Regions from separate parts of the Thalassotalea aquiviva genome, predicted to be linked through region 3. Evidence: predicted binding sites of a transcription regulator. Region 3 holds the regulator's gene; each other region holds the start of a gene.
What was found. The regulator NrdR, encoded in region 3, represses ribonucleotide reductase genes. The targets are predictions, from matches to a motif close to AAACACNANATNTNGTGTTT.

Region 1 (5,220 bases), 240 kb from region 3:
CTACTTTTGGAGATGATAAAGTATTAGAACAAATTACTAAGCAAGTGAATAAACTGGTTGATGTCATAAAAGTAGCCGATTTAACAGAACGAGCACACATTGAACGAGAGATTTTACTTATTAAAGTACTGGCAATGAATGACAAAACCCGTACAGAAGTTAAACGACTGAGCGATATTTTTCGCGGCAATATTATTGATGTAGGCAAACAAATTTACACCGTGCAACTGACGGGCAATGAAGAAAAAGTGTCTTCGTTTATAAAAATAATGAATCAAGAAACCGAGATCATCGAGGTGGTTCGTTCAGGTACGGTTGGTATTGCCCGAGGTGAAAAAGCCTTAAGAATTTGATCATATGGTCGCTCTTTAGGCGCCTTATTTTCGAGTATGACCTTGTATGCAGATTTTAGAAGCCGACAAAAACGTACGCAAAAACATTAAGCGTTTTTATAAACAGCAACATTACTCAGCATCCTTTATGGGTTATGACCGTTGCTTTTATATTGCCAAGCCCAATCAAGACATTATCGCATCGGTTATTCTATCTGAGATTGAGCACGTCAACTTTTTACATGCTCTTGTGGTTGATAAAGCTTACCAAAAGCAAGGGTTTGCGAGTCAGTTAATAGATCAATGCGCCAACATAGGGACGCCGATATTCTGTTTTGCTGATAATAAGCTCGATAGATTATATCAAAGTAAAGGATTTCACCTAGGCCAAGAATCACAGTTGCCGGATGCCCTTGCCAAACGATGGCACTCTTACGTTAAAAAATCCCCTAACCTGTTAATTTACCAATACGATTAAAATACTGTATAAGCTCGAAGGCCGAACCTCTGTTCGGCCTCTTTGTTATAAAAAGTGATGAATAATTTGATTTGCACTACCCCGCCAATCTAAGCGTCGGTCGGCTTTATCTTGCTCAAACTTACCGTCAATTAAAGTATCAATAAGAGCCACGACTTGGCGTTGTTCTAGACTGAGCTCAGTCAAGGTATAACCCGTCCATAACCAAATATCTTTATCTTTACATTCAGTCCGAACCCGTTGCACCAATTTCAGCACATCCGCAACGTTATCAGGATGCAAGGGATCGCCACCAGATAACGACAAACCACGTCGCTTTATGCGAGTATCGTTTAAATCGCTGATGATCATATCAGCCATCGCATCGGTAAAAGGCTTGCCCGAGTCAATTTTTTGAGTTGACTGGTTATAACAACCTCTGCACTGGTGCACACACCCCGACACAAACAAGGTACAACGAGTGCCAGGGCCGTTAACCACATCAACAGGATAATACTGATGATAATTCATGTTTAAACTTTTAAGCTATTGAAAGTAATATTAAAGATGCTTAACTCGACGTTTTACTTCTTCTTGTTTACCAAAATTAAAGGGCCTTGCATCTGGGCTCCCTAAGTAGCCACAAACACGCCGAGTTACAGATACCTTTGTAGAGTCATGGTTGCCACATACAGGGCAAGTAAAGCCCTTACTGGTACAATCAAACTCACCATTAAAGCCACACTCATAACACTCATCAATTGGCGTATTGGTACCATAATAAGGCACCCTACTGTAACTGTAATCCCAAACATTTTCTAACGCCTCAATGTTTTTTTGCATATTAGGGAACTCGCCATAGCAAATAAAACCACCAGATGAAAATTCTGGATATGGCATTTCAAAATCGATTTTATCAAAAGGGGTTACCTTCTTTTGGACATCTAAATGGAAGCTGTTGGTGTAATAACCTTTATCAGTGACGCCTTCTATTACTCCAAATTCCTTGGTATCGATAGCACAAAAACGGTTACATAAATTTTCACTTGGAGTACCGTATAAACTAAAGCCATAACCGGTTTCTTCAGCCCAATCATTTACCTTCTTCTTCAGGTACTTGATTAGTTTAATCGCTTGTTGCTGCAAAGCTTTATCATCGTATAAATGACAGTTATTCGCGACTAAGGCCATCATCGCTTCATGAACACCAATATAACCTAAAGAAATCGATGCTCGATTATTTTTAAAAATATCCGCAATGGGCTCATCCGCTTTTAAACGAACCCCACAAGCCCCTTCCATGTAAAGAATAGGTGCTACACGTGCCTTAACATTTTCTAATCGTTTAATACGCGTTTCTAAAGCACGGCGCGCTAAGATAAGTTTATCGTCTAATAAGCGGTAAAAATCATCAAAATTACCTTTAGCTGTTAATGCGATACGAGGTAAATTCAAACTGACCACACCAAGGTTATTTCGCCCTTCGTGGATCACTTGTCCATTTTCATAGTAAGCACTTAAAAAACTGCGACACCCCATTGGGGTTTTAAAGGACCCTGTGACATCAACCACTTTATCGTAGTTTAAAATATCTGGGTACATTCGTTTTGAAGAACACTCAAGCGCGAGTTGCTTAATATCGTAATTAGGATCTTCCACTTTATGGTTAACACCATCTTTAATCGCAAAAACAAGTTTCGGAAATATGGCCGTTTTACTGTTTTTACCTAAACCGGCAATTCGATTGCGTAAAATAGATTGCTGGATCAATCTTGATGCCCAACTCGTACCCAAACCAAAACCAAAGGTAACGAACGGTGTTTGCCCATTGGCAGTATGTAAGGTGTTTACTTCGTACTCTAGTGATTGAAATGCATCAAAGCATTCTTTTTCAGTCTGCGCTTTAGCAAACTGTTCTGGATTTGGAATGCGCCATTCGTTCGCAACGTTGAGTTGCTTTTGGTAACTGGCGTGAATATAAGGTTCAAGTATTTCATCAATACGATTAATCGTGGTCCCACCGTAAATGTGACTGGCTACTTGTGCGATGATCTGAGCGGTTACTGCCGTGGCTGTAGAAATTGATTTTGGTGTTTCTATCTCAGCATTGCCCATCTTAAAGCCTTTCGTTAACATTCCTTCTAAATCGATAAGCATACAGTTGAACATAGGAAAGAAAGGCGCGTAGTCCAAATCATGATAATGAATATCGCCATTTTCATGTGCTTGTACAATATCGCGTGGCAAGATGTGAGTTTTAGCATAGTGCTTGGCGATGATACCCGCTAATAAATCCCTTTGGGTTGGGATCACTTTACCGTCTTTATTGGCATTTTCATTTATCAGATCTAAGTTACTCTCTTCCAGTAAACCATCAATCTCTTTGGTTAAAGCGCTATGTTTTTCTCGAGCGATATCACGATCATGTCGATATTCAATATACGATCGAGCCAGACCTTTATACTCACCTTGCATTAACTCGTTTTCTACCAGAGTTTGTATTTCATTAATGTGTACTTCTTCTGCTCCGGCGAGTTTAGCTTCCACCGCTAACGCTACATTTAAAGCGTAGATTGCAATTTCTTTGGTAATTTTATCGGCAGCACTTTCAACAGCAGCTTGTATGCGATCACGAGAAAAGGTCGCTCTAGACCCATCACGTTTAATAACGATTGGTTTCACTTTATGTCCTTTATTTTAATTATTTTAGCCTAACAACCAAATACTATATGTGGCGAACAAACACACACCTAACCACAACATATTGTGGTAATTAAACGGTAGGTAGCAAAATCAGGCATTGATCTAAATCAAATTTACAAGGAACTAAAACATCAGCGAGGTTTTATAAAATATTCATTTTATATATTCCTGCTAAATATTTTCATTGTTAAAAGTAGATAATTGAGAGATATCAATATATACAAAGCGATAGAGCTGTGAAGGTAAAATATTACGATAACTATTTAATAAATTTTTAGACTTAAAAACTTAGTTTTTATAAAAAAATAGTTTATTAATTTTAGATTACGGCTAACTAAAATTTAATCTATAGTCAACATTCAGATATACACTGTCATACCAGCATGTTGTTAAAAAGATGCGCTAGTTTTAATCCTGCTAAGCTGTCGGACGGTTATTTATTTGTCTAGTGGGACACACTTCAGTGGGACGGTATGCTTTCTGGGACGGTATGCAAGCCTCATCAATGAGCACCGTCATTGCGGTATGTCGTAGGCCGCAACCTCGTTGAGTTTCGAAGTGGTTTGAAATTATCAAAAACCCAGAAAGCAAAAAAGCTGCCCAGTGGACAGCCTTTCTTTAAATAGGAGCCTAGCGATGAAGTGCATGGATGCACAAATGCAGATAAATTCATGGATGAATGCTTTTTATCTGTGACCTACGTAGTAGGAACAGTAAGCCCAAAAACGAGAAAAGCCCGCTTAAATAAGCGGGCTTTTGGATTAGGAGCCTAGCGATGACCTACTCTCACATGGGAACTCCCACACTACCATCGGCGCTGTTGCGTTTCACTTCTGAGTTCGGCATGGGATCAGGTGGTTCCACAACGCTATTGTCGCTAGACAAAAACTTGTTATAACTTTAGATTTAATTGATTAAAAACACTATGAATTATCAATCAATTATACCCTAAGGGTTGAAAACCCGCTTAAATAAGCGGGTTTTCGAAATAGGAGCCTAGCGATGACCTACTCTCACATGGGAACTCCCACACTACCATCGGCGCTGTTGCGTTTCACTTCTGAGTTCGGCATGGGATCAGGTGGTTCCACAACGCTATTGTCGCTAGACAAAAACTTGTTAAACAATTTGAAATCTAATATTAAACGCTACTCAATTCTTACTTAATGCGTGAAGTACATGGATGTACAAATGTCGATATGCTTCATGGATGAACGCATTATATCGACGATTTTTCATGTCAAACCTACAAAACCTCTTGGGTGTTGTATGGTTAAGCCTCACGGGCAATTAGTATCAGTTAGCTCAAGGCCTCGCAACCCTTACACACCTGACCTATCAACGTCGTAGTCTCCGACGACCCTTTAGGGGACTTAAAGTCCCAGTGAGAACTCATCTCAAAGCCTGCTTCCCGCTTAGATGCTTTCAGCGGTTATCAGTTCCGAACATAGCTACCGGGCAATGCCATTGGCATGACAACCCGAACACCAGCGGTTCGTCCACTCCGGTCCTCTCGTACTAGGAGCAGCCCTCTTCAATTCTCAAACGCCCACGGCAGATAGGGACCGAACTGTCTCACGACGTTCTAAACCCAGCTCGCGTACCACTTTAAATGGCGAACAGCCATACCCTTGGGACCGACTTCAGCCCCAGGATGTGATGAGCCGACATCGAGGTGCCAAACACCGCCGTCGATATGAACTCTTGGGCGGTATCAGCCTGTTATCC
Region 2 (5,220 bases), 660 kb from region 3:
GAATCACCATCTACCGAACCAAAGTTACCTTGCCCATCAACAAGCATGTAACGCAGTGAGAATGGTTGAGCCATACGTACAATAGTGTCGTATACAGCGGTATCACCATGAGGATGGTATTTACCGATTACGTCACCAACAACACGGGCTGATTTTTTGTAGCCCTTATTCCAGTCATTTCCTAAGTCGTGCATAGCGTATAAAACGCGACGATGCACTGGTTTCAAACCATCACGCACATCGGGTAATGCACGACCTACAATTACACTCATGGCGTAATCTAGATAGGAGGTTTTTAACTCATCTTCTATATTTACTGGAACGATTTCTTTAGCCAGATCGGTCATAAAACGATGCTTTCCCTAAATGTAAGCAAATTTGCGAAAATTATTATTATCGAGTCAGGATAGGAGCAATAATTTTGCTTATCTCTGCACGGTCTTATTACGAGAGCGATTTACACTGTCGCCAGTTTGTGTTCGTTTGCCAACTACTTTTGACAAGGGCATTGCCCACAATACAAACACCTAACCTTGTAATAAAATTTAAAAATAAAATGTACCACGATGAACCTAAGATGTGTACCTTTTTTACAAGTTCAAAATCAAATCTCGCAACCGCTCCTTACCCAAAGTTTTTTTTCACCGAACAAATCATTTTGCAAATAAAATTTGCAGGTTAAATTTTATCCGCTATTAATTTAATACAGAGATTATAAAAATAAGTAAATACAATGGCCTGCATAGAAATTAAGAAAGTCACCGTATTATATTATAAGTCGTCTAATACCAACCCAAAGTGCACCCTGTGCCAAAAGGTTATGATGTGCCCAGTTGCCCCTACTGGTAGAATAATTATTAAAGATGAATTTAAAATGAATAAATCCATTGTGGCGGTTTGTGAAGGCGAAGTGAATTTACTAGCCGATGATAGCAAGCCTACCATTGTCACCCCGCAAGTGCGGGTTAAATAATTCGAGTAAAGAGCTGATTGGCTTTATTACTACCGCTTTTGGCTTACTTTTTATCCCCTTAAAATCCACCCTGTCACATTCTAAGCCAAAACATTGATGTTACCCTAAGCACTTCGATATATTTTTACAACTTATATAGGTGACTGTGTTAAACCTAAATAATTATTTGAAAAGCTTTGTTATCTGAATCAGTTTGGTTAAAATCAGGCACAAACAACATACAGTGCAGTTAACCATGTCTAAAGATTTTAATGTTAATCCAGAAGAAATCGCCAAGTTTGAAAAGGTCGCTCACCAATGGTGGGATCTAGAAGGTGATTTTAAACCATTACACCAAATTAACCCGTTACGAAGAAACTTTATCATTTCACATGTCGGCAGTTTGCAAGACCTTAATGTGATTGATGTCGGTTGTGGCGGTGGCATTCTTGCTGAGAGTTTAGCCCGCATTGGCGCGAATGTGACGGGCATAGATATGGGTCAAGAGCCACTAAACGTCGCCAAACTTCATGCCCTAGAATGCGGGATTGAATTAGATTACGAAAAAATCACCGCCGAACAAAAAGCACAACAGCAAGCTGGCCAATACGACATTGTCACATGTATGGAAATGCTTGAGCACGTACCCGACCCAGCATCAATTGTGCGAGCTTGCGCTGATATGGTAAAACCCGGTGGTTATGTGTTTTTCTCCACCTTAAATAAAACCGCTAAATCATACCTTTTCGCCATTGTTGCTGCCGAGAAAGTTTTAAAATTGGTCCCTCAAGGCACGCATGACTGGGACAAGTTTATTCGCCCATCACAACTTATCGGATGGGCTGAAGAAGCAGGGTTAAAATGCTTTGACAGTGCCGGCATTCACTACAACCCAATCACAGACAACCATAAATTAGCGGATGGTCTAGAAGTGAATTATATACTGGCTATGCGCAAACCCAAGGAAGATTAATGAACAAAATTGAAGGGGTATTATTTGACTTAGATGGTACTTTATTAGATACCGCCAAAGATTTAGGCGAAACCCTAAATTTTATCTTGCAACAGCATGACATTGCCCCTTTATCATTTCACCAATATCGTATAACGGCGGCCAATGGGGTTAAAGCACTACTAGAACTGGGGTTTAAAGAGCAATTGGTAGAGCTCGATATCAACAACCTAATTCAGCAGTTCTTTGCGCATTACCAGCAAAATATCGCTCACCACACCAAATTTTATGATGGCATCGAAGCGATGTTAGACAGTTTGAACAATAGCAACATTCCTTGGGGGATTGTGACCAACAAACCAGGCTTTTTGACCACCCCATTATTAGCCCAATTTGATATTTTTGCTCACAGTAAAACCAACATCAGTGGTGATACCTTATCGCGACGAAAACCTCACCCAGAGCCGATGCTGTTGGCCGCCAGTGAGTTAAACATCCCTTGCCAACAAATCTTATATTTGGGCGATGCCGAACGTGATATGCAAGCAGGTAATGCGGTCAATATGACAACCGTTGTTGCAAACTGGGGCTACATTGATGAACCTGAACCATTGGCCGCTTGGCAAGCGGATCATATTATCAATAAGCCCGAACAACTTATGCAGTTTATAAAATAATCAATTTGAACAAACATTGACTAAATTTATAAGCCATTGTTTTTAATAGAATTAAATATTTTTATCATTTTTAGTTATAAAGCTCAAAAAATTTCATCTAAAAACTATTTAAAAAATTTTTAGGCGAATAATTTCTAAAAAAAAATATTGATTTTTCACATTTACATAAAAAACAAGGCTCTTCTAAGTAAGTTAACACTAACAGCAATAGAGGTGATAAAAATTCATTTATAAACACCTCTATTTTGGGGTTGCATTCAAAGTGAAACCTCATTATCTTGTGATAACACACAGCGATAAACCCTATATGTTGTGTATTATTTTTAAACAACATATGTAGTAGGAAATCGTCATTAGCTTCAAAGATTGAACAATCTTAGTACCATTTACCGCTTTGGCGGGGTAAAAAATGAAGCTTATATTCTCGTTTCCACTGTAATCGATATAAACATAAAAATTAGAACTATAAAAACGAAATTAACAGGTCATTCATGAATACTAATCTCTCTGTCACCAAACGTGACGGCAATAAAGAACCCATTGATTTAGACAAAATCCATCGCGTTATTGACTGGGCAGCGGCAGGACTTGATTCTGTGTCTGTCTCTCAGGTTGAGCTAAAGTCACACATTCAGTTTTATGATGGTATTAAGACCGAAGACATTCATGAAACGATTATCAAATCAGCCGCTGATTTGATTTCAGAAGATGCCCCAGATTATCAATATTTGGCGGCACGCCTTGCTATTTTCCATTTGCGCAAAAAAGCCTATGGTCAATATGAGCCACCGGCCCTTTACGAACACGTTGTAAAGTTGGTCAATGCAGGTAAGTATGATGCGCACCTGTTGGCTGACTATACGCCTGAAGAGTTCGCTCAAATGGATCATTTTATTGACCATGATCGCGATAAAAACTTCAGCTACGCTGCCGTAAAACAGCTAGAAGGTAAATATCTCGTACAAAACCGAGTGACTGGTGAAATATACGAAAGTGCACAGTTTTTATATATTTTGGTTTCTGCCTGCTTATTTGCTAACTACCCAAAAGACACTCGTCTTGAGTATGTTAAAGGCTTTTACGATGCGATCTCTAAATTCAAGATTTCATTGCCGACACCTATTATGGCCGGTGTGCGCACGCCAACACGACAATTCTCATCATGTGTACTGATTGAATCAGGTGACAGCTTAGACTCAATTAACGCAACGACCAGCTCGATTGTAAAATATGTATCACAACGTGCCGGTATTGGTATTAACGCCGGTCGCATTCGAGCCTTAGGTAGTAGCATTCGAAATGGCGAAGCCTTTCATACAGGTTGTATCCCATTTTATAAGCACTTTCAAACGGCGGTTAAAAGTTGTTCTCAAGGGGGTGTTCGTGGTGGTGCAGCAACCCTATTCTACCCGTTATGGCACCTAGAAGTAGAAAGCTTACTGGTTCTAAAAAACAACCGTGGGGTAGAAGAAAACCGTGTTCGTCATCTAGATTACGGCGTGCAATTTAACAAAACCATGTACCAACGTTTGATCAAAGGCGACTATATCACCTTGTTCAGCCCTTCTGATGTGCCTGGTTTATACGATGCTTTCTTTGAAGACCAAGACAAGTTTGAACAATTGTACACGCAATACGAAGCCGATGATTCAATTCGTAAGAAACGCATTAAAGCCATTGAATTATTCACCTTGTTCGCACAAGAACGGGCAAGTACAGGTCGTATTTACTTACAAAATGTTGACCACTGTAATACCCATAGCCCGTTTGACCCAACGGTGGCACCGGTTCGTCAATCAAACTTATGTCTAGAGATTGCTTTGCCAACAAAACCATTGAACGACATTAACGACCCTGATGGTGAAATTGCGCTATGTACGTTATCAGCCTTTAACCTTGGTAAACTTGAAAGCTTAGATGAGCTTGACGGTTTGGCTGATTTAGTGGTTCGTGCTTTAGATAGCTTACTCGATTACCAAGACTACCCTGTACCGGCCGCTCGAAATGCGACCATGGGTCGTCGTACTTTAGGTATAGGCGTGATTAACTACGCATACTACCTAGCTAAAAATGGTGTATTTTATTCAAACGGAAGTGCGAATAACTTAACCCATCGCACCTTTGAAGCAATTCAATACTACTTGTTAAAAGCATCAAACCAGTTAGCCATTGAACAAGGTGCCTGTCCTAAGTTTAATGAAACACGTTTGGCTCAAGGTATTTTACCAATTGATACTTACAAAAAAGACGTCGATAACATTTGTACCGAAAAACTTCACCTTGATTGGGAAAGTTTACGTGAAAGCATTAAAGAGCACGGTGTTCGTAATTCGACTGTGTCAGCGTTGATGCCATCTGAAACGTCATCACAAATTTCAAATGCGACCAATGGTATTGAACCACCGCGTGGACTTATCAGTATTAAAGCAAGTAAAGATGGGGTGTTAAAGCAAGTTGTTCCAGAATATGAACGCTTAAAGCATAACTATGAATTACTTTGGAATATTCCAGATAATACCGGTTACCTAGAGTTAGTCGGGATCATGCAAAAGTTTGTTGACCAAACCATTTCGGCCAATACCAACTACGATCCGTCAAAATTTGAAAACGGTAAAGTACCTGTTAAACAAATTTTAAAG
Region 3 (5,220 bases):
TGCCACCATGGATGAATTTGGCTTGTTTAGAATTGTTGATCGTAAAAAAGATATGATCAATGTATCTGGGTTTAATGTGTTTCCGAATGAAATCGAAGAGGTTATTACCCAAATGAATGATGTCGTTGAAGCCGCTGCCATTGGGGTGCCACATCCTGTGTCGGGTGAAACCATTAAAGTCTTTGTGGTGGTCAATAACGGTGTTCGTGAAAAAGATATTATTGCGCATTGTAAGCAGCATTTAACCAACTACAAGGTACCAAAACTGATTGAGTTTAGGGATGAGCTGCCTAAATCAAATGTGGGCAAAATTTTGCGCAAAGATTTACGCTAAAGTAAAACTTTCTGTGCAGGAAAAGCCACTTTAAACGTGTTTTAAAGTGGCTTTTTTATGACCTATTAAAGCTTATCGCTGTTTTCTGAAAGATATACACAAATAGCCGTATACATCTTTAATCCGTTAAGGCAAAATACCGCCATAAAAATTTTAATTTTGTTGCGTTTGATTTGGACCAAAAGCTCGGCCTTTTAAGTTTCTTGGGCCAAATCTTCAAACAATTCCAGTATTTTATCTTACAGAGGAAACTCCATGCTTACACGTGATATGAACATTGCTGATTTTGACCCTGAATTATGGCAAGCAATGACGGATGAAGTGGTTCGTCAAGAAGAGCATATCGAACTTATCGCTTCTGAAAACTACACCAGCCCACGCGTTTTAGAAGCGCAAGGTTCACAGTTAACCAACAAATACGCAGAAGGTTACCCTGGAAAGCGTTATTATGGTGGTTGTGAGTTTGTTGATAAAGCAGAAGCTTTAGCGATTGACCGTGCATGTGAATTATTTGGCGCAACTTATGCTAATGTTCAACCACACGCAGGCTCTCAAGCAAACTCAGCGGTATTTCAAGCATTAGTAACACCAGGGGCAAAAGTATTGGGGATGAGCTTGGCGCATGGTGGTCATTTGACTCACGGCTCACATGTAAACTTCTCTGGTAAGCTTTATGATGCGATTCAATACGGCCTAGACCCTGTAACCGGCGATATCGATTACGCTGAAGTTGAGCGTTTAGCCGTTGAACATAAACCTGAAATGATTGTGGCTGGTTTCTCAGCGTTTTCTGGTATTGTTGACTGGGCTCGTTTTCGCGAAATCGCCGATAAAGTAGGCGCCTACTTAATGGTTGATATGGCACACGTTGCTGGCCTAGTTGCCGCAGGTCTTTACCCGAACCCATTACCACACGCGCACGTTGTCACAACCACAACCCACAAAACATTGGCGGGCCCTCGTGGTGGTCTGATTCTTTCTGCTTGTGAAGATGAAACCATTGAGAAAAAATTAAACTCAGCGGTGTTTCCTGGTGGTCAAGGTGGTCCATTAATGCATGTGATCGCGGCTAAAGCGGTTGCCTTTAAAGAAGCCTTAGAACCAGAGTTTAAAGAGTACCAACAAGCGGTTCTTGATAATGCTAAGACCATGGTGTCTGTACTACAAGAACGTGGTTATAAGGTGGTATCAAACGGTACTGAAAACCACTTGTTATTACTTGATTTAATTGACAAAGATATTACAGGTAAAGATGCCGATGCCGCGCTTGGTCGCGCCCACATTACGGTAAACAAAAACTCAGTGCCAAATGACCCGCGCTCACCGTTTGTGACTTCAGGTCTACGCCTTGGTACACCTGCGATTACCCGTCGCGGTTTTGGTGCAGAAGAAACCACCTTACTGACCGGTTGGATTTGTGATATTTTAGACGATATCAACAACGAAGACGTGATCACTCGTGTACAGTCACAAGTTAAAGAGCTATGTGCTCGTTTCCCTGTGTACGCGTAATTTCGCTTTAATCGGTTTGAACACTTCGCAATGAAGTGAAAAACGTATAAAATGGTCGCACTTGCGGCCATTTTTTTTGCGATGGCTATTTAAACCCTATACCCGGACGATACACTTGGTTATCTACCATTATCTGTTGTCCTAACTGATTAACACTGCAGGAATTTTATGTTTTGTCCTTTTTGCGCAGCGACCGAAACCAAAGTTATTGACTCCAGATTAATTTCTGATGGTCATCAGGTGCGTCGCCGAAGAGAGTGTTTAGATTGTCGAGAACGATTTACCACGTTTGAAACGGCCGAGTTAGTGATGCCAAGGATCATTAAACGCGATGGCTCACGAGAGCCTTTTAATGAAGATAAGCTTCGTGCAGGCATGTTGCGCTCGTTAGAAAAACGACCTGTAGGAATTGATCAGATTGAGCTTTCTATTACTAAGTTAAAATCACAATTACGGGCTACCGGTGAGCGTGAAGTAAGCAGTGAATTCCTTGGTAACATCATCATGGAGCAACTTAAAGCGCTTGATAAAGTCGCTTATATTCGTTTTGCCTCGGTGTATCGTTCATTTGAAGATATACGCGAGTTTGGCGAAGAAATCGCTCGTTTAGGTAGCGATGATCCGTCAAAGAAGTCTTAACAGGACAGGGATTTTTACCGTGACAACACAGCACATTATCGATCAACAATTTATGCAACAAGCTATTGAGCTTGCTAAGCAAGGTGTCTTTACAACCGCAGAAAACCCCAATGTTGGTTGTGTTCTGGTCAATAATGGCAACATTATCGGCAAAGGTTGGCACCAAAAGCCTGGCCAAGGGCATGCTGAAGTTAATGCGTTGGCGAACTGTCGCAACAAAGAGCTGATAGCGGGTTGTACTGCCTATGTGACATTAGAGCCCTGTAGCCACTTTGGCAAAACGCCTCCGTGCGCACAGGCGTTAATTGATGCCAAGGTGGCTCGAGTGGTGATTGGCATGCAAGATCCCAATCCTTTAGTCAGTGGTCGTGGCATTAAGCTGTTAAACGAGGCTGGAATAAAAACCTCTGTCGGGGTTTTACAATCCGATGCGCAAGCCCTAAACCCTGGCTTTATTAAGCGAATGGTGTCGAAAAAACCCTTGGTGCGTTTAAAGATGGCCAGCTCCATCGATGGTAAAACGGCAATGGCATCAGGTGAAAGTAAGTGGATAACAGGGCCTCAAGCACGCAGTGATGTGCAAGTTTATCGCGCAAAGAGCTGTGCGATATTAACAGGGGCAGATACCGTAATCCAAGACGACGCAAGATTAAATGTTCGTTTTCAAGAGCTTAGCTTGCGACAGCCGACATTGGCAGAGTCAGAGTTACGTCAACCTAAACGAGTTATTGTTGATACTCGCAAACGACTGACCTCTGACTTAGCTTTGTTCAATATACCTTCTGACATTATACTTGTGCGTATTGATCAAAATGAAAGTCAAAATTGGCCCAATCACGTTACCCTATTGACCGTAAAAGAACGTGCGGGAAAAGCCGATCTTAATGATCTATTGCTTAAATTAGCCGAACTTGGGGTGAACGATTTATGGGTAGAAACAGGGGCACAATTGGCCGGTGCTTTACTTGAGCAACAATTGGTTGATGAACTGATTTTATACCAAGCCCCCAAAATCATGGCAAATGATGCTCGAGGGTTATTTGATATACCTCAGCTTACGACATTAAAAGATGCCATACCATTAACCATTAAAGACGTTCGAAGAGTCGGCGATGACATTAAGCTTATTGCCAGCATAAACAACAACCAAACATCCTAAAACCAGTTGGGATAGAACGGATAAAGGTAAAAATACATGTTCACAGGAATCGTTGAGGCGGTTGGCCATATAAAGGCTATGTCTCTCAACAGTAATGGGGCTCGCGTTGTCATTGACGGTGGCCAGCTCGACTTTAGTGATGTCAAACTAGGTGACTCAATTGCGACTAATGGCGTTTGTTTGACCGTGGTTGAGTTTAATCACAGCAGCTTTAGTGCCGATGTTTCTTTAGAAACGGTAAAACGAACGGCTTTTGCAACGTATCAAGTTGGCACTAAAGTTAATCTCGAAAAGGCGATGTTACCAACCACGCGCTTTGGTGGGCACATGGTCAGTGGGCATGTCGATGGTGTGAGTAAAGTGCTATCGATAAGCAAGGTGGGTAATGCGTACGAATATTGGCTTTCATTAGAGCCTGCATTAGCCCCTTATGTTGCCGAAAAAGGCTCCATTACCATTGACGGTACCAGTTTAACCGTTAATTCGGTAGAACAAGACAAATTCCGTTTAACCATAGTGCCACACACCAGTGAACAAACCATTATAAGTTCATATCAAAGTGGTCATATTGTTAATATTGAAGTCGATTTAATCGCACGTTATATCGAGCGTTTGCTATTATGCAAGGCCGATAATGTTGAAGAAAAACCATCTAATGGCGTCAGTAAAGATCTCCTAATGCAAAGCGGGTTTATAAAAGGTTAGAAAATGAAACTAAACACACCAGAAGAAATTATTAACGACATCGCTCAAGGCAAAATGGTTATTTTGATGGACGATGAAGACCGTGAAAATGAAGGTGACTTCATTATGGCAGCAGAGCTTGTTACCCCTGAGGCGATAAACTTTATGGCCACACACGGTCGTGGCTTAATTTGTTTGCCGATGTCACGCGAACGCTGTGAACGCCTTAAATTACCCTTAATGGTGGATAAAAATGATGCCCAATTTACCACTAATTTTACCGTATCGATTGAAGCTGCTCGCGGTGTGACTACGGGGATTTCAGCGGCCGATAGAGCGACCACCATTTTAGCCGCCGTTGGCAAAGACTCGGATCATCGCTCTATTGTGCAACCCGGTCATATATTTCCTTTAATTGCCAAAGATGGCGGTGTGCTAAACCGTGCTGGCCATACCGAAGCTGGGGTTGACTTAGCGCGCCTAGCTGGCTTGGAGCCTGCAGCGGTTATTGTTGAAATATTAAATGAAGATGGCACCATGGCAAGACGCCCAGATCTTGAAGTCATCGCGCAAAAGCATGGTGTAAAAATGGGCACCATTGCAGATTTAATTGAATATCGTAATGCCACGGAGACCACCATAAAAAGGGTGAGTGAATGTAAATTACCAACCCAATACGGTGATTTTGATTTAGTGGCTTATACCGATACCATTGATGGTCAGACTCATTTTGCTTTAACCAAAGGTGATATTAAAGACGACAGCGCCACGCTTGTTCGAGTGCACTTAGAAAACACCTTCCGTGATTTATTGTTCTCCACTAGAGACAGCAAAAACACTTGGCCTATTGGTAAAGCCATGGAGCGCATTGGTCGCGAGGGTGGGGTATTGG

Region 1: a site for NrdR is predicted at 3,542-3,561, ahead of nrdD (anaerobic ribonucleoside-triphosphate reductase). Genes of this name have one in related genera too.
Region 2: a site for NrdR is predicted at 2,880-2,899, ahead of nrdA (class 1a ribonucleoside-diphosphate reductase subunit alpha). Genes of this name have one in related genera too.

What each region holds. Positions count from the first base shown of each region.
Region 1 is NZ_CP166961.1:2,373,695-2,378,914, forward strand. It holds gene ilvN (acetolactate synthase small subunit) at 1-353, shown strand, start outside; gene ACAY00_RS10725 (GNAT family N-acetyltransferase) at 400-810, shown strand; gene nrdG (anaerobic ribonucleoside-triphosphate reductase-activating protein) at 856-1,320, opposite strand; gene nrdD (anaerobic ribonucleoside-triphosphate reductase) at 1,351-3,471, opposite strand; rRNA gene rrf (5S ribosomal RNA) at 4,260-4,374, opposite strand; rRNA gene rrf (5S ribosomal RNA) at 4,487-4,601, opposite strand; rRNA gene ACAY00_RS10750 (23S ribosomal RNA) at 4,762-5,220, opposite strand, start outside.
Region 2 is NZ_CP166961.1:1,473,007-1,478,226, reverse strand. It holds gene gyrA (DNA topoisomerase (ATP-hydrolyzing) subunit A) at 1-347, opposite strand, end outside; partial or broken gene ACAY00_RS06610 (hypothetical protein) at 734-862, shown strand; gene ubiG (bifunctional 2-polyprenyl-6-hydroxyphenol methylase/3-demethylubiquinol 3-O-methyltransferase UbiG) at 1,209-1,925, shown strand; gene ACAY00_RS06600 (HAD family hydrolase) at 1,925-2,581, shown strand; gene nrdA (class 1a ribonucleoside-diphosphate reductase subunit alpha) at 3,073-5,220, shown strand, end outside.
Region 3 is NZ_CP166961.1:2,129,085-2,134,304, reverse strand. It holds gene ACAY00_RS09665 (AMP-binding protein) at 1-334, shown strand, start outside; gene glyA (serine hydroxymethyltransferase) at 590-1,846, shown strand; gene nrdR (transcriptional regulator NrdR) at 2,015-2,485, shown strand; gene ribD (bifunctional diaminohydroxyphosphoribosylaminopyrimidine deaminase/5-amino-6-(5-phosphoribosylamino)uracil reductase RibD) at 2,538-3,644, shown strand; gene ACAY00_RS09645 (riboflavin synthase) at 3,681-4,349, shown strand; gene ribBA (bifunctional 3,4-dihydroxy-2-butanone-4-phosphate synthase/GTP cyclohydrolase II) at 4,353-5,220, shown strand, end outside.